3 regions of the Streptomyces sp. NPDC020747 genome follow, and region 2 is predicted to be linked to each of the others. Evidence: riboswitches for the same ligand, from Rfam matches in the RefSeq annotation. Region 2 holds a riboswitch; each other region holds the start of a gene.

Region 1 (7,334 bases), on a different contig from region 2:
TGCTGCTCCGAGAGTGCGGCGGCGCCGAACCGCCTGGGTGTGAACGGGCGGGCCTCGTCCGGGAGTTCACCGGTGGTCAGGGCGTGTGCCATGGCGTCCCCGGTGACGGGCGTCAGCAGTACGCCGTTGCGGTAGTGGCCGGTCGCGAGCAGCAGCCCCGGGAGTTCGGTCGGGCCGAGCAGGGGCGCGTTGTCGGGGGAGCCCGGGCGCAGTCCGGCCCGTGTCTCGGTGAGCGGCAGCTCGGTGATGCCGGGGACGAGTTCGTGGGCGTCCCGCAGCAGCTCGTACACGCCGCCGGCGGTCACCGTGGTGTCCCAGCCCAGCTCCTCGCTGGTCGCGCCGACGACCAGCTCGCCGTTCTCGCGCGGCACCAGATAGACGTGGCTGCCGCGCACGACGGCCCGCACGCTACGGCTCAGGAAGGGCGCGAACCGCTTCGGGACGGTCAGCCGCAGCACCTGTCCCTTCACGGGGCGCACCGGCGGCAGCACGTCGTCGGGGACGCCCGTCAGACGGCCGCTGAGGCTGCCCCCGGCGAGCACGATCTGGCCCGCCGAGAGCGCGGTGCCGTCCGCAGTGACGACTCCGGCGGCCCGGTCGCGTACGACGGTCAGGCGGTCGGCCCATGTCCGGTGGAAGGCCACTCCGGCCCGCTCGCAGGCCGTGACCAGGGCCCCGGCGAGCCGCCGGGGATCGATCTGGTGGTCGCCGTCGACCCGCAGCCCGCCGCGCACCCCCGGCGCGAGCATCGGCTCCAGACGACGGCACTCGCGGCCGCTCAGCCACTCCGACTCCAGGCCCGACCGGCGCTGCAGGGCGTGCAGTTCGCGCAGATGGGCACGGTCGTCGGCGTCGAGCGCGACGGCCAGTGTGCCGCACTGCCGGTAGCCGAGGTCCTGGCCGGTCGCCTCGGTCAGCTCGGCCGCGAAGTCCGGATAGCGGCGTGCCGAGGCCAGATTGAGGCCGAGCAGGGTCTGCTCGCCGTAGTGGAGTTCGGTGACGGCGGCCAGCATCCCGGCCGCGACCTGCGCGGCGCCGCCGCCGGGCTCCGGGTCCACGAGCGCGGTCGTGAACCCGCGCTGCGCGGCCCGCCAGGCCGTGACCAGGCCGATGATCCCGCCCCCGACGACCAGGACGTCTGACGTGTGCCCTGTATGGGGTGTATCGGGTGTCTCCGGTGTACGCGACATGGGCGTCCAGCCCCTCCCTTCGCCGGCATGACCCGGATCAGGTTCGTACGGTCGGAGGCCGTCCCAGCCTCCCTCTCAGCCCGGTACGCCCGGACTCCCGCGAGTGCTCTACGTTGGCCACCCTAGCCCTTCGCCCCAACAGCCTGTAAGGGAGCCTTCACGCATGGCCCGCTCGCTCGACGGACTCCTTCTCTCGCCGGTCGCCGACCAGGCGCCAGGTCAGGTGGGTACCCGCACACGGTTCGCGTACCACGAGAAGGACGGCGAGATCTGGGCCGAGTACGCGGGCGGTGACGTCGTACGCGGACACCTCGTGGGCACGCGCGCGGGCGACCGGCTCGACTTCCGGTACGTGCAGCTGAAGGTGGACGGCACCACCTCGTCGGGGCACTGCGTCTCCTTGGTCGTCGAGCTGGCCGACGGACGGGTGCGCCTGGAGGAGACCTGGGAGTGGGAGTCCCAGGAGGGCAGCGGGACGAGTGTGGTCGAAGAGGTCAACGAGGGCTGACGCTGTGCAACAACTCACTGATCGCGCCCCCTGACCGACGATTTCACCAGTGTCTATGGTGATCGTGTGAGTGAGCAGACGCAGGGACGGAGCCCGGCGGCGCGACGCAGCGCCGTGATCGTCGGGGCGGGCATGGCCGGTGTACAGACCGCCGTCGCCCTGCGGGAACGGGGCTTCACCGGAAGCGTGACCCTGATCGGCGCGGAGCCCCACCAGCCGTACGACCGGCCCCCGCTGTCCAAGGCCGTACTGCTCGGCAAGGCCGAGGACTCCGCCTTCGACGTCGACTTCGAAGCGCTCGACGTGGAGCTCCGCCTGGGGCTCGAAGTGACCGGCGTGCACCCCTCGCGGCACGAACTCGACACGGCCGACGGTCCGGTTCCGTACGACGTCCTCGTCATCGCCACCGGCGCCGAGCCGATCCAACTGCCGGGCGCCCAGGGCGTACCCGGCGTCCATCTGCTGCGCACGCTCGACGACGCCGAGCGGCTGCGCCCCGTCCTCGCCCGGCAGCACGACATCGTGGTGGTGGGCGCGGGCTGGATCGGCGCCGAGTTCGCCACGGCGGCGCGCGAGGCGGGCTGCGCGGTGACCGTCGTGGAGGCCGCCGACCGGCCGCTCGCCGGCGTGCTGCCCGACGAGGTGGCCGCTCCGATGGCCGCCTGGTACGCGGACAGTGGGGCGGTGCTGCGCACCCACGCGCGCGTGGAGCGCGTCGAGCCCGGCGAGGTGGTGCTCGACGACGGCTCACGGCTGCCCGCGGGCGCCGTCGTCGTCGGCATCGGGGCGCGGCCCGCCACGGCCTGGCTGGCCGGTTCCGGGATCGAACTCGGTGCCCGCCGCGAGATCGTCGCGGACGACCACCTGCGCACCTCCGCCCCGGACGTGTACGCGGTCGGCGACTGCGCCTCCTTCCCGTCCGGCCGCTACGGCGAGCGCCTGTTGGTCCACCACTGGGACAACGCCCTCCAAGGCCCGCGCACGGTCGCCGCGAACATCGTCGGCGAGACGTCCGCCGCGTACGACCCCGTGCCGTACTTCTGGTCCGAGCAGTTCGGCCGCTTCGTCCAGTACGCGGGCCATCACGCGTCCGCCGACACCATGGTCCGGCGCGGTGACCCGGCCGGACCGTCCTGGTCGGTGTGCTGGCTCCGGGAGGGCCGCCTGGTCGCGGTCCTGGCGGTGGGCCGGCCGAGGGACCTGGCACAGGGGAAGCGGCTGATCGAGGCGGGCACGCCGATGGACTCCGGGCTGCTCTCGGACCCCGCGTCGCCGCTCAAGGGCGCGACGGCCTGAGCGCTCCGCCGGGCCGCCCGGTCGACGGTCGTCCGGTGTCTGCGGGGCCGCGGGCGTGACACGGTCGCACCGGCCCGGGTACCGACTGTCAGTCCGAGATGGCAGGCTTGTGTTCGTGACCGAGATTGACGCAAAGATCGATGCTCTCGTCCCCGCCTGGCTCACCCTCCCCGACATCGCCGAACTGCTCGGCGTCGAGGTGACCCGCGTCCGGCAACTGGTCAAGGAAGGCCAGGTCATCGCCGTACGCCGTGGTGAGAACCGCGCGCTGCACGTCCCCGCCGCTTTCATCGACGGGGCCGAGCAGAAGGTCGTCAAGGGCCTGACCGGCACCCTGACGCTCCTGCGGGACGACGGCTTCTCCGACGAAGAGATGCTCGAGTGGCTCTTCACCCCCGACGAGAGCCTGCCCGGTACGCCGGCCCAGGCTCTGAGCGAGAATCGCGGCACGGAGGTGAAGCGTCGCGCCCAGGCGCTCGCCGTCTGACCTGATCACGCCGTCCGGCGTACGGGCCGTGTTCCTCACGGCCCGTACGCCACCGACACGACACGGGGGACCCACGCATGCCCGAATCCACCGCACGCGCCCGGCTCGCCGACGCCCGGGTGTACCTCTGCACGGACGCCCGCAAGCGCCAGGGCGACCTCGCCGACTTCCTGGACGCGGTCCTGGCGAACGGCGTGGACATCGTGCAGCTGCGGGACAAGGGCATGGAGGCGGCCGAGGAGCTGGAGCACCTCGCCGTCCTCGCGGACGCCTGCCGTCGGCACGGCAGGCTCCTCGCGGTGAACGACCGGGCGGACGTCGCCCACGCCATCGGCGCCGACGTGCTGCACCTGGGCCAGGGCGACCTTCCGGTGCCCGCCGCCCGGGCCGTCCTCGGCGACGGCGTCCTGATCGGCCGCTCCACGCACGCCGATGCGGAGGCCGCGGCCGCCGCCGCCCAGGAGGGCGTGGACTACTTCTGCACCGGCCCCTGCTGGCCGACCCCCACCAAGCCCGGCCGCCACGCGCCGGGCCTCGACCTGGTCCGGTACACGGCCGCGCTCGTCACGGACCGCCCCTGGTTCGCCATCGGCGGCATCGACCTCGGCAACCTCGACGAGGTGCTCGAAGCGGGCGCCCGCCGCGTCGTCGTCGTACGGGCGATCACCGAGGCCGACGATCCGGGCGCGGCGGCGGCGGAGTTCGCGAAGCGCCTGCGCCACGCGTAGGCGTCCCGGGGCGGGATCGACCGAATGGGCAGTTGTCCGAGTGGTGGACAACAAATCGACAAAACGGGCAAATTCTCCGGATCCGGTTGGGGGACCGGCGCCCCCTGGCTAACCTGCGGGTATGGCCCTCGGATCTGCATCCACCAGGACGGACCGCGCACGCACGGTGCGTGACATGCTCGCGACCGGCAAGGCGACGTACTCCTTCGAGTTCTCCGCCCCGAAGACCCCGAAGGGCGAGCGGAACCTGTGGAACGCGCTGCGCCGGGTCGAGGCCGTGGCCCCCGACTTCGTGTCGGTGACGTACGGCGCGGGCGGTTCGACCCGGGCGGGCACGGTCAAGGAGACCCAGCAGATCGTCGCCGACACGACCCTGACCCCGGTCGCCCACCTCACCGCGGTCAACCACTCCATCGCTGAGCTGCGCAACATCATCGGGCAGTTCGCGGACGCCGGGATCCGGAACATGCTCGCCGTGCGCGGCGACCCGCCCGGCGACCCGATGGCCGACTGGGTGGCACACCCCCAGGGCCTGACGTACGCGGCCGAACTCGTCCGGCTCATCAAGGAGTCCGGCGACTTCTGCGTGGGTGTCGCGGCCTTCCCCGAGATGCACCCGCGCTCGGCCGACTGGGACCGTGACGTCGCGCACTTCGTCGACAAGTGCCGGGCCGGCGCGGACTACGCGATCACGCAGATGTTCTTCCAGCCGGAGTCGTATCTGCGGCTGCGCGACCGGGTCGACTCGGCGGGCTGCGAGACCCCGGTCATCCCCGAGGTCATGCCGGTGACCAGCGTGAAAATGCTGGAGCGGTTGCCCAAGCTCAGCAACGCCTCGTTCCCCGACGCCCTCAAAGAGCGGATCCTCACAGCCAAGGACGATCCGGCGGCTGTACGCTCCATTGGCATTGAGTTCGCCACGGAGTTCTGCGCGAGGCTGCTGGCCGAGGGAGTCCCCGGACTGCATTTCATTACGCTGAACAACTCCACCGCGACGCTGGAAATCTACGAGAACCTGGGCCTGCATCACCCACAGCAGGCCTAGACCGGTCGCATCGTCGTACGACACACTGCGTAGCGGTCACCTGGGAGAGGGGCGTACATGGGCTGGACGGTCCTCTACATCGCATTCGGCATCGTCGCGCTATGGCTGCTCGGCGAGGTACTGCTGCAGTACAAGGCGCGGCTGCGCTGGCGGCTGCTGGCCTTCGCCGGCTTCCTCGGGGTGGTCCTCGGTGTCCTGATTCCGAACGTGCTGGTCATCGGCCTTGGTGCCGCGGCCTTCGCCGTCGGACAGACGTACGTCACGCTCTCCTTCCGCAGTGGATTCGCCTCCGGCTGGGCCGTCAACGGCCTCAGCGGCGGCCGGCCGGGCGCCAGCAAGCGCCGCCGCGGCGAGGAGCGCAAGGACCCGACGCTGGAGGTCACCGACCTCCACGCCGCGGAGACCACGACGTTTCCCAGCCAGGGCTTCGGCCAGGACGACCCCTACGGGCGCGACGACTCGGTCTTCGGACAACGCCCCGAGACCGGCGCCGGGTCGACCTCCGTCTACGAACCGCAGCCGCTGCCCGACGACACGGGCCAATACGGCGTCTACAGCGACGCCGCCTACGCCGCCGCCACCGACCCGGCGTACGCGGCCGCCGCGCAGGCCCAGGGACAGCAGGCTCAGGGACAGCAGGCTCAGGGACAGCAGGGCCAGGGACAGCAGGGCCAGGACCCGCAGAACTACGGGTACGACGGCTACTCCGGTTACGACCAGCAGCAGTACGGCTACGACGCCGGGCAGCAGCAGTACGCCGCCTACTCCGACCCGTACATCGGCACGCAGGCCTATGATGCCGCGTCGTACGGCCAGCCCTACGACGCCTCGCAGCAGCAGTACGCGCAGCAGGGCTACACCCAGGACCCGTACGCCACCAATGGCGGTTACGGCGGCGAGACCCCGGCCGGTGGTGTCTGGGTGCCGCAGCAGCGCAACACCGAGGACCCGTACGGCGGCGAACTCCCGCCGGAGCAGCAGTATCCGTACGACAGCAACGGGAATAACGGGAACAATGGCGGCAACGGACAGCAGGGCGGCGGGTACGACGAGCAGTACCGGTTCTGAGTCAGTACCGGTTCTCTGAGCGAGCCGGTGCCGGCCGGGGCTCAACGTGCCCCGGTCGCCGCCCCGTCACCGTCACTCACTGCGAGCCCCTGAAGTCCGGCCCCTCCACGACGAGTCCGGCGACCAGTGCGCCGGACATGCCCGCGTGCGGCAGTCCGCCGCCGGGGTGCGCCCAGCCGCCGACCGCGAACAGGCCCGGTATGCGGGTGCTGTTGGCGGGCCGCAGCAGCGTGCCGCCCACACCGGCCAGCGCGGGAGCGGGCACGGCGCCGCCCCCGGCACCGGTCTCCCGCTCCGTGTCCACGGGGGTGCGGACCTCGCGCCACAGCAGGCGCTCGCGCAGGCCCGGTACGGCCCGCTCGGCGGCCGTGACCATGCGGTCGGCGAAGGCGTCGGCGGCACCCTCGGCCGTCCAGTCGTGGTGCGCCAGGGACGGCACCGTCGCCGTGAGGACCACGGACTCGTGGTCGTCGTCCGGACGCAGCAGCGCGTCGTCCGGCCGGTCCACCCACACGGTGGGCCGCTCGGCCGGCTTGCCGGCCCCGAAGACGTTCCGCTCGTCGGCGGGGTCCGTCGTGTGCACCACCGTGCGGTGTACGGCGCCGGGCTCGCGCGGGCCGCGCAGGGCGAGGCAGACGACGACCTTTCCACAGGTCAGGGACGCGGGGTGCGACTCGGGCACGTCACCCTCGTACAGGCTGTCGCGACCCGTCAGGGCCTCCAGCAGCTCCGGCGGGCCGCCCACCACGAAGTCCGCCTCGGCGACCGTCCCGTCGCGCAGCTCCACGCCCGCGGCCCGGCCGTCCTTCTCCGTGACCGAGACGACCTCGGCGTCGAAGACGAACTCCACCCGGCGGGCCAGGCACCGCTCGTGCACGGCGCGCGCCAACTCCCGGATGCCGCCGCGCAGATACCAGGCGCCGAAGGCGTGCTCCATGTACGGCAGGACCGCCGCGCTCGCCGGGGCGGTGTGCGGATCGAGGCCGTACGCGAGCGCGTGGCTCTCCAGGAG
Region 2 (7,334 bases):
GTCCTTCGACTCGCCGTGCATCCGCAGCCCGAAGGCCACGTTGCCGCCCACGTCGCGCTGCGGGAAGAGCTGGTGGTCCTGGAACATCAGACCGACACCGCGCTTGTGCGCGGGCACGCCGTGGAGGTCGCGGCCGTCCAGGAACACCCGCCCCTCGTCCAGGGGTTGGAGCCCCGCGACCGCCCGCAGCAGGGTCGACTTGCCGCTGCCGCTGGGCCCGAGCACGCACACGATCTCGTGCTCGGCGACACCCAGCCCGACGGAGTCGAGCACGGCCCGCCCACCGAAACGTACGGTCGCGCCAACGAGTTCGAGCTTTGCGTCGCGCATGGTCAGAACTCCCCGGTCCGGTCGGTGCGAAGGCGTTCGAGAACCAGCAGCGCCACCGCGCACACCACCATCAAGATCGTCGAAAGGGCCATGGCCTGCCCGTAGTTGAGCTCTCCGGCCCGCCCGAGCAGCCGGGCCACGGCGACCGGCAGCGTCGGGTTGTCGGGCCGCGCGATGAAGACGGTCGCGCCGAACTCGCCCAGCGACACGGCGAAGGCGAACCCGGCGGCGATCAGCAGCGCCCGCCGCACCATCGGCAGATCGACCTCGCGCCACACCCGCCACGGCGAGGCCCCGAGTACGGCCGCCGCCTCGCGCAGCCGTCCGTCCACGGCCCGAAGCACGGGCAGCATGGTCCGTACGACGAAGGGGACGCCCACCAGCGCCTGCGCGAGCGGTACGAGGATCCAGGTGCTCCGGAGGTCCAGCGGAGGCTCGTCGAGCGCGATGAGGAAGCCGAACCCGACGGTCACGGCGGAGACGCCGAGCGGCAGCATCAGCAGGGCGTCGAAGCCCCGTACGAGACGGCCGGCGTCCCGGCGGGTGAGGGCGGCGGCCGCGAGCCCGCCGATCACCAGGGCGATGGCGGTGGCGGCGAGGGCGTACTGCAGCGAGTTGCCGACGGCCTCGATCGGCGGCACGAGGAAAATGCCGCCCTCGTCGCTGGTGAGCGCCTTGTAGTAGCCGAATCCGGGGGCGTCGAGGGACCGCTCGACCAGCACGGCGAGCGGCAGCACCAGCAGGACGGCGATGGTGGCGAGGACGGCGGCGAGCAGCGCCCACTGCCCGGCGCCGCGCGGCCGTCGTGCCGTCACGGACGCGTCGACCAGACGCAGGGCCGTCTCCCGCCGCCGTACCGTCCAGGCATGGACGGCGAGGATCGCGCCGACCGCCACGAACTGGACGAGGGTGAGGACGGCGGCCGTCGAGAGGTCGAAGATCTCCGAGGTCTGCCGGTAGATCTCGACTTCGAGCGTCGAGAAGGTGGGGCCGCCGAGGATCTGCACCACGCCGAACGAGGTGAAGGTGAAGAGGAAGACCATCAGCGCGGCAGCCGCCACCGCCGGCCCGAGCGCCGGAAGCGTCACTCTGCGCCAAGCGGCGAACCGTGAGGCGCCGAGCACCCGCGCGGCCTCCTCCTGGCGCGGATCGAGCTGCGACCAGAGGCCGCCGACCGTGCGGACGACGACCGCGTAGTTGAAGAAGACGTGCGCGAGCAGGATCGCCCACACGGTCGTGTCGAGCCGTACGCCCCACAGTTCGTCCAGAAGCCCACCGCGGCCGAGGAGCGCCAGGAAGGCCGTGCCGACGACCACGGTCGGCAGCACGAACGGCACGGTCACGACGGCTCGCAGGACCTGCTTGCCCCTGAAATCGAAGCGCGCGAACACATACGCGCCGGGGAGCGCGATCAGCAGCGTGAGCGCGGTCGAGGCGAGCGCCTGCCAGGTCGTGAACCACAGGACGTGCCGGATGTCGGACTGCGCGAGCACGTCCCCGACGCGCCCGAACCGCCAGACCCCGTCGATCCTGAGCCCACGGGCCGTGATCGCCGCGACCGGGTAGGCGAAGAAGAGCCCGAAGAACGCGACGGGCACGGCCATGAGAGCGAGCCGCGCCGCGCTCCCCGTACGCGGGCGCGTACGGGGGTGCGGACGGAGACGCGGACGCCGGCGCGCGGGCGCCTCCGCCCCGGCGCGGGGCTCTACTTCAGTACGAGCGAGGTCCATGACTTGACCCACTCGTCACGGTTGTCGGCGATCTTGGCGGGGTCGAGGGTCTCGGGGTCCTCGACGGCAGGGCCGAACTTCGTGAACTCCGGCGGCACCTGGGCGGCCTCACGGACCGGGTAGACGAACATGTTGAGCGGCATGTCGTCCTGGAACTGCTTGGAGATCAGGAAGTCGACGAGCGCCTTGCCGCCCTTCGTGTTCTTCGCGTTGCTCAGCAGGCCCGCGTACTCGACCTGACGGAAGCAGGTGCCGTCCGCGACCCCGGTCGGCGCGGTCTTCGGCTTCGGGTCGGCGTAGATGACCTCGGCGGGCGGGGACGAGGCGTACGAGACGACGAGCGGCCGGTCGCCCTTGGCCTTCTTGCCGCCGGCGGACCCGGAGAACTCCACGTTGTAGGCCTGCTCCCAGCCGTCGACGACCTTCACGCCGTTGGCCTTGAGCTTCTTCCAGTAGTCCTGCCAACCGTCGTCGCCGTACTTCGCGGCCGTCCCGAGCAGGAAGCCGAGACCGGGCGAGGAGGTGGACGCGTTCTCGGTGACCAGCAGGTTCTTGTACGCGGGCTTGATCAGGTCGTCGAAGGACGTCGGCGGAGCCAGCTTCCGCTTGCTGAAGTACGCCTTGTCGTAGTTGACGCAGATGTCGCCGGAGTCGATGGGCGTGACCCGGTGCTTGGCCTGGTCGACCCGGTACTGCGGCAGGATCAGTCCCGAGCCCTTGGCCTCGTACGACTGGAACAGCCCGTTGTCGAGCGCCCGCGACAGCAGCGTGTTGTCGACGCCGAAGAAGACGTCGCCCTGCGGGTTGTCCTTGGTGAGGATGGCCTTGTTGACGGCCGTACCGGCGTCGCCGTCCTTGAGGACCCTGACCTTGTAACCGGACTCCTTCTCGAACGCTTTCAGTACGGCCTTGGTGTAGGCGAAGGAGTCATGGCTGACGAGGGTGACGGTCTTGGACCCGGAGCCTTCGTCGCCCGAGTCGGACGACCCGCACGCGGTGAGCGCGGCGAGGCCGAGCCCGGTGACCGTGACCACGGCCGTGAACTTCCTGGTGGTGGTGCTCACTGGATTCCTCCTGGGGGTGACCAGGAAGAGACGCGGCCCTGCCCGGGACCTCGGTCGGATCCCGGGCAGGGCGCAACAGCTTGAGTAGTGACCGAACTTCCTACCCAGAATGACCTGGGCAAGGTTCAGAGGGTCTGCGGGCTGTCCCGCACTCTCAGCGCTGTGGCGCTCCCCTGTCGGAATATGAAGATGTACGTACGTCCGCCAGACTACCGCTCGGTCGCCGCGAGCTGCCCGCAGGCCCCGTCGATCTCCTGGCCACGGGTGTCCCGGACGGTGACGGGCACACCATGGGCGGCGATCGCCTCGACGAACGCCTTCTCGTCCTCGGGCCGCGAGGCGGTCCACTTGGAGCCGGGTGTCGGGTTCAGCGGAATCAGGTTCACATGCACCGGCTTGCCCTTGAGCATCCGCCCGAGCCGGTCACCGCGCCACGCCTGGTCGTTGATGTCCCGGATGAGCGCGTACTCGATGGAGAGCCGGCGCCCCGACTTCGCCGCGTACTCCCAGCCGGCGTCCAGCACTTCCCGCACCTTCCACCGCGTGTTCACGGGCACGAGGGTGTCGCGCAGCTCGTCGTCCGGTGCGTGCAGGGAGATGGCGAGGCGGCACTTGAAGCCCTCGTCGGCGAACCGGTTGATGGCGGGGACGAGACCCACCGTGGAGACGGTGATCCCCCGCTGCGACAGCCCGAGCCCGTCCGGCTCCGGGTCGGTGAGGGCCCGGATGGACTGGACGACCCGCTTGTAGTTGGCCAGCGGCTCGCCCATACCCATGAACACGATGTTGCTGAGCCGGGCCGGCCCACCGGGAATCTCGCCGTCCCGCAGCGCCCGCATCCCGTCCACGATCTGGTGCACGATCTCGGCACTGGACAGATTCCGGTCGAGACCGGCCTGCCCGGTCGCACAGAACGGGCAGTTCATCCCGCAGCCCGCCTGCGAGCTGATGCACATGGTGACCCGGTCCGGGTACCGCATCAGCACGGACTCGACGAGCGTGCCGTCGAAGAGCCGCCAGAGGGTCTTGCGGGTGGTGTTCTCATCCGTGGAGAGATGCCGCACGACCGTCATCAACTCGGGAAGCAGCGCCTCCTGCAGCTTGGCGCGCGATCCCGCGGGGATGTCGGTCCACTGCTCCGGGTCGTGCGCGTACCGCGCGAAGTAGTGCTGCGACAGCTGCTTGGCACGAAACGGCTTCTCACCGACCGCGGCAACCGCCTCTTTGCGCTCGGCAGGCGTGAGATCGGCAAGGTGCCGCGGCGGCTTCTTGGCTCCGCGGGGGGCAACGAAAGTGAGTTCTCCGGGCTTAGGCATGGCTGTACCAGTGTCGCAGATCGATTCGTGTGACTTGCGCCCCCGGCAGTCTCAGCCGCGGGGCCGGGCATCCAGGAACCGGTGGACCGATTCCGTCATGCTCGCCACGAAGGAGTCGCGGGTCCGGTCGGAGACCAGTTCCAGGGAGAGGTACGGGTTGAGGTCCTCGAGCTCGACGAGGAGCAAGGCGCCTTCCCGGGTGCGGCAGGCGTCCACGCGCTGGATGCCGTGGTCGAGGGTGTTCCAGTCGATGAAACGCCGGGCGAAGGCCAGGTCGGCGTCGGTGGGCTCGTAGGGCTCAAGGACCCAGCGCCGCTCGGGATCGGGGGCGTGAAGGGCGTACTGGTAGGCGTCGTCGACGTAGTAGAAGGACACTTCGTAGCGGAAGTCGATGCGCGGCTGGACCAGGATGTCGCCGTAGGCGAGGCCGTCGAGCCGCTCGCGGGGCAGGAAGGCCAGGCCGATGGAGTCCGCGCCCACCTTCGGCTTGACCGCGTACTGACGGGCCTCGGGCAGCAGGTGCAGGTCCTCGGGCCGGTCGACGGTGGGTATGACCGGGTGTCCGGCGGCGGTCAGGTCCAGCAGGTACTGCTTGCCGGCCATGTCGCCGCGGCCGGTCAACGGGTTGTAGACCCGGGTGCCGTCGGCCGTGGCCCGCGCCCGGAAGGCGTCGTACTCCTCCCGGTAGTGCAGCACCGGTCCACTGTTGCGGACCACGACCACATCGAAGGCGTCCATCAGCGCGGCGGCGTCCAGCGGGTGGCACAGGGCGACGTCGAAGTCGTCGCGCAGCCGGGAGGTCAGGAAGATGTCCTCGTCGCAGTAGCGCCGCCCCCGCGCCTGGTAGGCGAGATCGGTCACGTACAGAGCTCTGCGGCGGTCCGGCATCGCGCATCTCCTTAGGTGGTGCGACAAACCTACCCATCCCGCCAGACACGACCTCAGGCAGGTGCGTGGTCGCGGGCTACCGGCTCACTCAGGTCTGATGCCGAAGGACGCGGGCACTGTCCCATGGGCCACACCTGGACCTACAATCGAACTCGTGTACGAATACGTGTCTCGCCCGGATCATGAGCGCAGCGACCGCGATCGGCTGGTCCGGCGGCTGCGCCGCACCGACGGCACCAACGCCGACGCCTCCACCTCCGCCACCCCCACGCCCGACATCGATACAGACACCGCCCGCGGTGCGCTGTGAACCGCGAACAGTCGTCACCCGAGGGCGAGAGCGCCGCGCCCATCGTCGTGCATCGCGCGGCGGGCGCCGGTGGACGTCGGGTGTCGATCCGTGCCCGGGTCGCCGGCCTCGCGCACAGCGACGCCGACCTGATCGAGTTCCTGCGCCGCGCGGGCCTGCCGGACGCGTGGGAGCTGCTGGACGATCCACTCTGGGTGGACTGGCAGGACGGCCGACCGCACGAGTACGGCAGGGACTGACAGCGGCGCGGGCCACGGCTCTCCCGTTTCGAGCGTTCAAATGGCCCGGACATCCGGCATGCGTGCGGCAGACACACGTCAGGGGCTCGCCGTCCAGTTGGACGACGAGCCCCTCGTACCGCGAAACCGCAGACCGCAGACCGCAGACCGCAGACCGCGAGCCTCTGCGTCGGCTCCCGACGATCAACTACTGCCGATCAAATCAACTACTGCCGATCAGCTGCCGACGAACAACACGAGCAGCAGCCACACCACAGGCGCCGTAGGCAGCAGTGAGTCCAGGCGGTCCATGATGCCGCCGTGCCCCGGCAGCAAGGTGCCCATGTCCTTGATGCCCAGGTCGCGCTTGATCATCGACTCGCCGAGGTCGCCGAGCGTGGCGCTGGCCGCGACCGCGAGGCCGACGATCAGGCCCTGCCACCAGGTGCCGTCGTCGATGAGGAACTGCATGCACAACGCGCCGGCCACCATGGCGAAGGCAAGCGCGCCCAGCAGGCCCTCGCGGGTCTTGCCGGGGCTGATGCGCGGGGCGAGCTTGTGTTTGCCGAAGCGCCAGCCGACGGCGTACGCGCCCGTGTCGCTGACCACGGCCAGCAGCAGGAACGTGAGCACCCGCCGCGCACCGTCGTCCGCGGTGAGCATCATCGCCACGAACGTGGCGAGGAACGGGATGTAGAAGGCGGCGAAGACTCCCGCGGTGACGTCCTTGAGGTACCCCTCGGGCGGTTCCGTCATCCGCCAGACCAGGACCGCGAGCGCGGTGAGCGCCATCGCCACCCAGGCGCCCTCGGCGCCCCGGACGTATCCGGCGACGACCATCGCGGCACCGCCGACCGCCAGCGGCACGAGCGGCGCCTTGATGGCCTTCTGCTCCGCGAGCCGCGACGTGAGTTCCCAGAGGCCGACCACGACGGCGACCGCTATCACTCCGACGAAGGCGGCCTTGACGACGAACAGCGACGCGACGATCACCGCACCGAGCCCGACCCCGACCCCTATGGCAGCGCCCAGGTCGCGGCCCGCGCTCTTCTTCTGCGGCGCGGGTGCGGGCTGTGCGGCGCTGGACATGGGCTCCTGCGGATTCTGCGACTGGTCGGACGGCACCTGGGAGGACGGATCCTGGTGCGGCGGCGTCCGAGGCGTCTCGTCGCGGAACAGGGGGCCGCCCGTCCGAGCAGCCCCCCGGTCGTCATCCTGGTCTCCGCCATGCGCGGGTACGTCGGGCACGATGGGCATGGGGCGAGTCTGCTGCGCGTTGTGCGCATCGTAGGCGGGACCCGCCGGGGCAGCCCCCTGGACAGGCCCCTGGTCGGACGGCCCCCAGTACCCGGCTTCTGGCGGCGCCCCCCAGGAAGAGTCGTTCATCAGACCTCGAGCAGCTCTGCTTCCTTGTGCTTGAGCAGCTCGTCCACCTGAGCGACGTACTTCGCGGTGGTGTCGTCGAGCTCCTTCTCCGC
Region 3 (7,334 bases), on a different contig from region 2:
GCATCGAGAGCAGGACATTCGAGCCCCGTCACCCTTCGGGAGCGGGCCGGGACAGCACTCGGAAACGGGCAGAGAGACAAGGAGCAAGGGCGATGCGAGAGATCTTCGCGGGTGTGCCGTGGTGGGTTAAGTGGGTCGCGGTGCCGGTCATCGCCCTGGTCGTGTTCGGCGGCCTGATCATGAGCGTTGTCGGGATCGTGATCACCCTGCTCTTCAAGCTGCTGGTCTTCGTGGCACTGGTCGGCGGACTGATCTACGTCGTACGGAAGTTCATGTCGAGCTCTTCGTCGAGGAGCGACTGGTAGGCCAGGGGAGACCCGCCGGTCGGCAACCGGCCGGCGGTAACAGGAACAGGCAGTTCCCTCGGGCGAGGGAAGTTTCGGCACAGGCCGTCTGCGAGCGGTGGCAGACGGTTAAAGTCCGGAATTCGACGCGGGGTTGATTCCCGCGAGCGGCGCTCCGATCCCTCCCGTGTTACCCCCGCACGGGCGGCCCCCCTCGCGCTTCGGGAGTAACCCTTGGCCACGGTTGACACCGCACCCGTAGGACCGCACATCCCTTCCTCCGAGCCCCATCCCACGACCCTCATCGGATCAGTGCAGCGCGCGATGCGCCTCCTGGAGTCCGTCGCCCGCCATGAGCACGGGGCGCCCGCGAAACAGCTCGCCCGGGAGGCCGGGCTCGCTCTGCCCACCGCGTACCACTTGCTGCGCACCCTGGCCCACGAGGGCTATCTACGCCGGGAGAAGGGCCTGTTCTTCCTCGGTGAGGCGGTCGAGCGGTTGAGCAACAGCGGTGCCCAGCAGAAACGTCGCAGCATGGTCGCCGACGCACTCGCGCAGTGCCGTGACTCGATCGGCGCGCCCGTGTACTACGCGCTCTACCGCGACGGTGAGATCGAGGTCCAGTGCGTCGCCGACACCCCGGCCAATCCCGCCGTCGAGGAGTGGGCCGACTTCCGCGAGACGGGTCACGCGCACGCGATCGGCCAGTGTCTGCTGTCCCAGCTCGACGACGATGCCCGTCGGGACCACGTCGACCGCTACTCCGTCCGGTCCATCACGCCATATACGGTGCGTGACGATCGAACTCTGTTGCGACGCCTCGAATCCGCGCGACGAATGCAGCCCGTGATCGAGCGTCAGGAGTACGCGCTGGGTACGGTCTGCGCCGCGATTCCGATCACAGTGGGCAGTACTGCGGCCACGATCGCCATTTCCCTGCCGGCCCACCAGGCCGACCGACTGCTGCCGGCGGCACGCCGATTGCAGAGCGAGATCGGCAGGCTGCTGGGGACACTCTCGCTCTCTATCAGCATCTGAAAACTCACTCCTTGTGATCTGGTGTGTACTTTCAGCAAGATGCCAGCAGTGTCAGGTGGATGATTCCCGGCCAGTCGAAGGCGAACGACGGGGTAGGCGATGCGCGAGTCGGTAGTACAGGCAGAGGTCATGATGAGCTTCGTCGTCTCGGAGGAGCTGTCCTTTCGCATCCCGGTGGAGCTGCGCTACGAGACCTGTGATCCCTATGCCGTGCGGCTGACCTTCCACCTGCCCGGCGACGCCCCGGTGACCTGGGCCTTCGGCCGGGAGCTGCTGATCGACGGGGTGGGCCGGGCGTGCGGGGACGGCGATGTGCACATCGCTCCCGCCGACACCGAGGGGTTCGGGGACGTGCTGATCCGGCTTCAGGTGGGCTGCGACCATGCGTTGTTCCGCTGCGGGACGGCGCCGCTGCTGGCGTTCCTCGACCGTACGGACCGGCTGGTGCCGCTGGGCCAGGAGCGTTCCCTCGCGGACTTCGACACGCACCTCGACGAGGCGCTGAACCGCATCCTGGCGGAGGAACAGAGCGCCGGCTGAAGCGGTACGGGGCTGAGGCGGGCGTGACGCTGCCTCGCTGTATGTCCTCCCGTACGGGTGTGACGCGTTCTCAGCCCGCCCGGCGTCGGCCGTACGTCATATCTCTTGTTCCTTCGCGGCATCGCTGACTGCCGTAACGCTTCTTCTCGACTCTCGACTCTCGACTTTCGACAACCGGATCCGGCAGGGGCCGGGGTCAGTGCTTGCGGCGGCGGCCGCTCCCGCCACGCAGAGGCGCCTTGACGCCCGACTGGGGCAGCGGCTGCGGCTGTTCCTGTTGTGCCGGGGCGGCGGGGCCCGGGCGGTCCGCCGAGACCACCAGGGCGGCGAGAACGGTGGTCACCGGCACGGAGGCGACCAGTCCGATCGAGCCGACGAGCGTGCGCACGATCTCCTCGGCGACCAACTCGCTGTTGGCCACCGTCCCCACACTGCTCTGCGCGATGGAGAAGAGCAGCAGCAGCGGCAGCGCGGCGCCCGCATAGGCCAGGACGAGCGTGTTGACGACCGACGCGATGTGGTCGCGGCCGATGCGGATGCCCGCGCGGTACAGCCCGCGCCAGCCCATCGTCGGATTGGCCTCGTGCAGCTCCCAGACCGCCGAGGTCTGCGTCACCGTCACGTCGTCGAGCACACCCAGCGAGCCGATGATGATGCCCGCGAGCAGCAGGCCGCTCATGTCGATGGACGGGTACAGCCCATGGATCAGACCGGTGTTGTCGTCCGTGTTGCCGGTCAGCGCGGCCCAGTCGATGAACAGCGAGCCGAGCAGCCCGATCAGCAACAGGGAGAGCAGGGTGCCGAGCACCGCCACCGACGTACGGGCGGACAGACCATGGCACAGGTAGAGCGCGATCAGCATGATGGCGCTCGCCCCGACCACCGCCACGACCAGGGGGTTCGAGCCCTGAAGGATCGCGGGGAGGATGAAGAACGTCAGGATCAGGAAGCTGGCGGCCAGTGCGACCAGCGCCATGACGCCGCGCATCCGGCCCACGACGACCACGGCGACGGCGAAGATCCCGGCGAGCAGCGTCATCGGGAGTTTGCGGTTCACGTCGGTGACCGAGTACTGGAGCTCCTTGGGGGCGTCCGGCGCATAGGCGACGATCACCTCCTGGCCCTGCTCCAGCTGCCGCGAGGAGTCCGGCTGGACGATCTCCGTGAACGTACGGCCCTTGTCCTTGCCGGTGTCGACCCGGACCGTCGCCTTCTTGCAGCTGCCGGACGCCTGTTGCTGTGCCGACGAGCCCTCGGCGGTCGACGTGTCGCCGGTCGGCGTCTCCCCCGAGGCGTTCACCGATTTGCAGTCGACCTTGTCGACCTTGGTCACCGTGGCCTGCTGGGTCTGCCGGTCGAAGCCGACACCGGTGCGCTCGTGCCCGGGGGCGCCGCCGGGCCAGAGGACCACGAGGCCGACGACGACCGCCGCCGCGAAGGGGATCAGCACAGCCGCGATGACCTTGCGCAGATGCATCGAGACAGGCGCTGCGGGCCCATGACTGTGCGAGTGGCCATGCCCACCGCCACCCGGTCCGTCACCGTCACCACCGCCGGGCCTGCCTCCGCCACTGCCCGCTCCCGGGCCATGGGGTCCGTGCTGCCCGGGTCCGCCGCCGTGCCCATGGCCGTCGTGGCCGTGTCCATGGGGCGGTTCGGACGGTGGGAGTGGGGGCTGTTGCGTCGTGGTCACCGACCGATCATCGCAAGAACAGCCGGGGCCCACTGTTCACCGCGCCACATCTGACGCTAGCGTGGAGACACCTTTGCACACGCGGGAGCTCGGAGCACCGGGCTGAGAGGGCGCTGACCTCCGTAGACGCGATGTTTCACGTGGAACATCGCCGGACGGAAATCGCTGCGTCGACCGCCGAACCTGTTACCGGGTAATGCCGGCGTAGGGAGTAGGTCTCATGACCAACAAGGACGCACGCACGCCTGCCTCCAGCCCGACGGACGGGGCGTTCGCCTCGGCCGAGAACGGTGAAGTGACTGCTTCGCCCGAGAACGGCGAGAACGGCGAGGCCGGGAAGTCCATCGGCTGGCACAAGGCGTATGTCGAGGGTTCGCGCCCCGACCTGCGGGTGCCGGTCCGTCAGGTGCATCTCACCAACGGGCAGTCGGTCACCCTGTACGACACCTCCGGCCCGTACACCGATCCGACCGTCGACACCGACGTACGCAGGGGCCTCGGAGCCCTCCGGGCCAACTGGATCATCGCCCGTGGCGACACCGAGGAGTACGCGGGCCGACCCGTCCGCCCCGAGGACGACGGGGTCAAGCACACCTCGCCGCGGGGCGGACTGCGCAACCTCGACGCGGTCTTCCCGGGGCGTCCGCGCCAGCCCCGGCGCAGCCGTGACGGACAGGCGGTGACGCAACTCGCGTACGCCAGGAGGGGCGAGGTCACGCCGGAGATGGAGTACGTGGCCATCCGGGAGAACGTTTCTCCCGAGGTCGTCCGCGAGGAGATCGCGGCGGGCCGGGCCGTGCTGCCGGCCAACGTCAACCACCCGGAGATCGAGCCGATGATCATCGGCAAGCGGTTCCTGGTGAAGGTCAACGCCAACATCGGCAACTCCGCGGTCACCTCCTCCATCGAGGAGGAGGTCGAGAAGATGACCTGGGCGACCCGCTGGGGCGCCGACACGGTCATGGACCTGTCCACCGGCCGCAACATCCACACCACGCGCGAGTGGGTGCTGCGGAACTCCCCCGTCCCCATCGGCACGGTCCCGCTCTACCAGGCGCTGGAGAAGGTCGACGGGCGGGCCGAAGAGCTGACCTGGGAGATCTACAAGGACACGGTCGTCGAGCAGGCCGAGCAGGGCGTGGACTACATGACCGTCCACGCGGGCGTGCGGCTGCCGTTCGTCCCGCTCACCGCGAACCGCAAGACCGGCATCGTCTCGCGCGGCGGCTCGATCATGGCGGCCTGGTGCCTGGCACACCACAAGGAGTCGTTCCTGTACGAGAACTTCGAGGAACTCTGCGAGATCCTCGCGGCGTACGACGTCACGTACTCGCTGGGCGACGGGCTCCGGCCCGGTTCGATCGCGGACGCCAACGACGCTGCGCAGTTCGCGGAGTTGAGGACGCTCGGGGAACTCAACAGGGTCGCGAAGCGTTTCAACGTACAGACCATGATCGAGGGCCCGGGGCATGTCCCGATGCACAAGATCAAGGAGAACATCGACCTTCAGCAGGAGATCTGTGATGAAGCTCCGTTCTATACGCTCGGCCCGCTGACGACGGACGTCGCGCCGGCGTACGACCACATCACCTCCGGCATCGGTGCCGCGATGATCGCCTGGTGGGGCACGGCCATGCTCTGCTACGTCACGCCCAAGGAGCATCTGGGCCTGCCCAACCGTGACGACGTCAAGACGGGCGTCATCACCTACAAGATCGCGGCCCATGCGGCGGACCTCGCCAAGGGACACCCTGGCGCACAGGAGTGGGACGACGCGTTGTCGGACGCCCGCTTCGAGTTCCGCTGGGAGGACCAGTTCAACCTGGCCCTCGACCCCGACACGGCCCGGGAGTTCCACGACGAGACCCTCCCCGCCGAGCCCGCCAAGACAGCGCACTTCTGCTCTATGTGCGGGCCGAAGTTCTGCTCGATGAAGATCAGCCACAGCATCACCGAGCAGTTCGGCGGCACGGCGGCCGCGGGGGCGACGGCCGAGGAGGTCGCCGAGGGGATGCTCCAGAAGTCGAAGGAGTTCGCGGCGAGCGGCAACAGGGTGTACCTGCCCATGGCGGACTGACTCCGGCGCGCTGTCCGACCCCTTCTCCGGGGTCCCGGCCATCCCGGCCGGGGCCTCGCGGGGGAACGCGACGCATTGACCCGGGCCACAACGGTAGAGACAAGATCGCGCATGGCGTGATCGACTTCCCTGCCCTGCCCGGCAACCCCTGCAGAACGGCTGGTACAGGTTGCGAACGGAAGGCAGGGAAAAGGCGCGGCACGAAGGCCGCACCTGGTGGTACTCGGCCGTCGCGGGCGTAGTGCCCGCGACGCTGCGGCAGGTCGGGCCTCATTCCCGCCTGGCCGCGCCCGGTTGCCGGCCCCGCAAGGCCGGGCCCGGGCGAGGGCGGGGCTACTCCGGCTGGTGCTCCGGCCCCCCGAAGTCGGGGCTGCTGAAGTCCGGGCTGGAGAAGCTGGGGCGGGGTCCCGCTGTCGGGCCGCCGTCCGGGCTGCTGAAGCCTGGCCGGTTGTAGCCGAGTTGGGGCATCCGGCTGATCGGCGCCGACGGCTTCGTACGGCCGAGGGCGGCCGTGCCCGGGTCGGCGAGGGCCTCCCTGAGGAACGGCATGATGCCGCGCTCCAGAAGGGCGTCGTGCCAGGCTTCCCTGGCCCGGTTCACCTCTTCGCTGCGTTCGCCGTGCGCGTCGGCCTGGAGTGAACTGGCGCCGTTGCGCAGGGCGGCGAGCAGGAGACCGACCGCGGCCACCAGGATCGTGACGGCCGTGATGGCTCCGAAGACCCACCCGGTGGTGAGGAGGGTCTGGGCGATGCCCGGCTGGGGGTCGAGCATCTTCAGGATGTAGCCGACGAGCAGGAAGATCGCCGCGGCGGTGCCGGCGAGGACGGGTGCGAGCACGGCGACGACCGCCGCGGCACCTGCCCCGGCGGTCTCGGCGACCTCCCCCATGGTGGTGGCGAGCCCGACCGCGCCCGTGGCCGGATCCGTGGTGCTGCTGGTGGATCCTTCGCGGACAGGAGGGGTGGACGGCGCCGGCTGGCGCAGTTCCTCGCGGACCTTCACATAGTGCTGGTACTCGGTCGCCGCAGCCGCCGTGATGAGAGCGGTGGCGTTGAGCGCCATCGTGCGCAGTTGTTCGGGGTTGAGCCGCTGACCGACAGCGGCGAGTTCCGGACGGTGTGGTGCGGAGCGCAGCGCCTCATCGAGGATCCGCTCGTACTCTTGGCGGTCCTCGCTCAGCAGGTGCTGCGGAACGCTGTTCATGTGCATCCCCCGATGCTCCGTAGGGCTTGGGGCTCGGCATGCTGACGAGCCGTCGGGCAGAAACGGAGGGGAGCCTGCTACGGATAAGCCGATGGTAGAGCGGTGACGGCACACGGTGACAGGGGGTTTCCAGAATTTGCCCCCGTGTTGAGCTTGTCCTCCGTCGGGGACGCCTGCCCGGTGAACGCTCAGCTATCCAGGGGAAGTTGCTGGACCAGCAGCTTTCCGGCCATGGTCACGCCGCCGTCCATCGCGATGGCGAGCCCGTCGGCGTACACATGCGGCTTTTCGACGACGGGGTTCCGGGAGTCCTCCCCCTCCTCCGAGCCGACCTCTCCCAGGAGATACGGAATGGGGCTGTGACCATGGACGATGCGTGAACCGCCGTACATGTCCAGCAAGGAACGCACCGCCTGCGCACCGCCGTCGTCGCGGAACGCGAAGCGCTTGGTGAACTTGCGGAAGACGTCCCAGCACTCGTCCGCGTCATTGCGGGTGA

Evidence for each region. Region 2 has a riboswitch for thiamine pyrophosphate ahead of ACH4YP_RS36185 (thiamine ABC transporter substrate binding subunit). Riboswitches for the same ligand answer to the same signal wherever they lie in the genome.
Region 1: linked by a shared signal. The riboswitch ahead of thiO (glycine oxidase ThiO) and the one ahead of ACH4YP_RS36185 (thiamine ABC transporter substrate binding subunit) in region 2 are both predicted to bind thiamine pyrophosphate.
Region 3: linked by a shared signal. The riboswitch ahead of thiC (phosphomethylpyrimidine synthase ThiC) and the one ahead of ACH4YP_RS36185 (thiamine ABC transporter substrate binding subunit) in region 2 are both predicted to bind thiamine pyrophosphate.

The regions. Positions count from the first base shown of each region.
Region 1 is NZ_JBIRTJ010000013.1:50,419-57,752, forward strand. Features, by position in the region: gene thiO (glycine oxidase ThiO) at 1-1,190, opposite strand, end outside; TPP riboswitch at 1,188-1,301, opposite strand; gene ACH4YP_RS30815 (hypothetical protein) at 1,354-1,698, shown strand; gene ACH4YP_RS30820 (NAD(P)/FAD-dependent oxidoreductase) at 1,765-2,994, shown strand; gene ACH4YP_RS30825 (Rv2175c family DNA-binding protein) at 3,110-3,481, shown strand; gene thiE (thiamine phosphate synthase) at 3,559-4,209, shown strand; gene metF (methylenetetrahydrofolate reductase [NAD(P)H]) at 4,331-5,254, shown strand; gene ACH4YP_RS30840 (hypothetical protein) at 5,312-6,322, shown strand; gene ACH4YP_RS30845 (phytoene desaturase family protein) at 6,399-7,334, opposite strand, start outside.
Region 2 is NZ_JBIRTJ010000016.1:251,472-258,805, reverse strand. Features, by position in the region: gene ACH4YP_RS36195 (ABC transporter ATP-binding protein) at 1-330, opposite strand, end outside; gene ACH4YP_RS36190 (ABC transporter permease) at 333-2,060, opposite strand; gene ACH4YP_RS36185 (thiamine ABC transporter substrate binding subunit) at 2,036-3,124, opposite strand; TPP riboswitch at 3,204-3,309, opposite strand; gene rlmN (23S rRNA (adenine(2503)-C(2))-methyltransferase RlmN) at 3,334-4,440, opposite strand; gene ACH4YP_RS36175 (hypothetical protein) at 4,492-5,328, opposite strand; gene ACH4YP_RS36170 (hypothetical protein) at 5,483-5,638, shown strand; gene ACH4YP_RS36165 (hypothetical protein) at 5,635-5,877, shown strand; gene ACH4YP_RS36160 (phosphatidate cytidylyltransferase) at 6,094-7,242, opposite strand; gene frr (ribosome recycling factor) at 7,242-7,334, opposite strand, start outside.
Region 3 is NZ_JBIRTJ010000003.1:229,262-236,595, reverse strand. Features, by position in the region: gene ACH4YP_RS10205 (DUF5326 family protein) at 93-305, shown strand; gene ACH4YP_RS10200 (IclR family transcriptional regulator) at 609-1,322, shown strand; gene ACH4YP_RS10195 (SsgA family sporulation/cell division regulator) at 1,422-1,862, shown strand; gene ACH4YP_RS10190 (YibE/F family protein) at 2,059-3,555, opposite strand; TPP riboswitch at 3,627-3,783, shown strand; gene thiC (phosphomethylpyrimidine synthase ThiC) at 3,776-5,632, shown strand; gene ACH4YP_RS10180 (hypothetical protein) at 5,966-6,841, opposite strand; gene ACH4YP_RS10175 (metallophosphoesterase) at 7,024-7,334, opposite strand, start outside.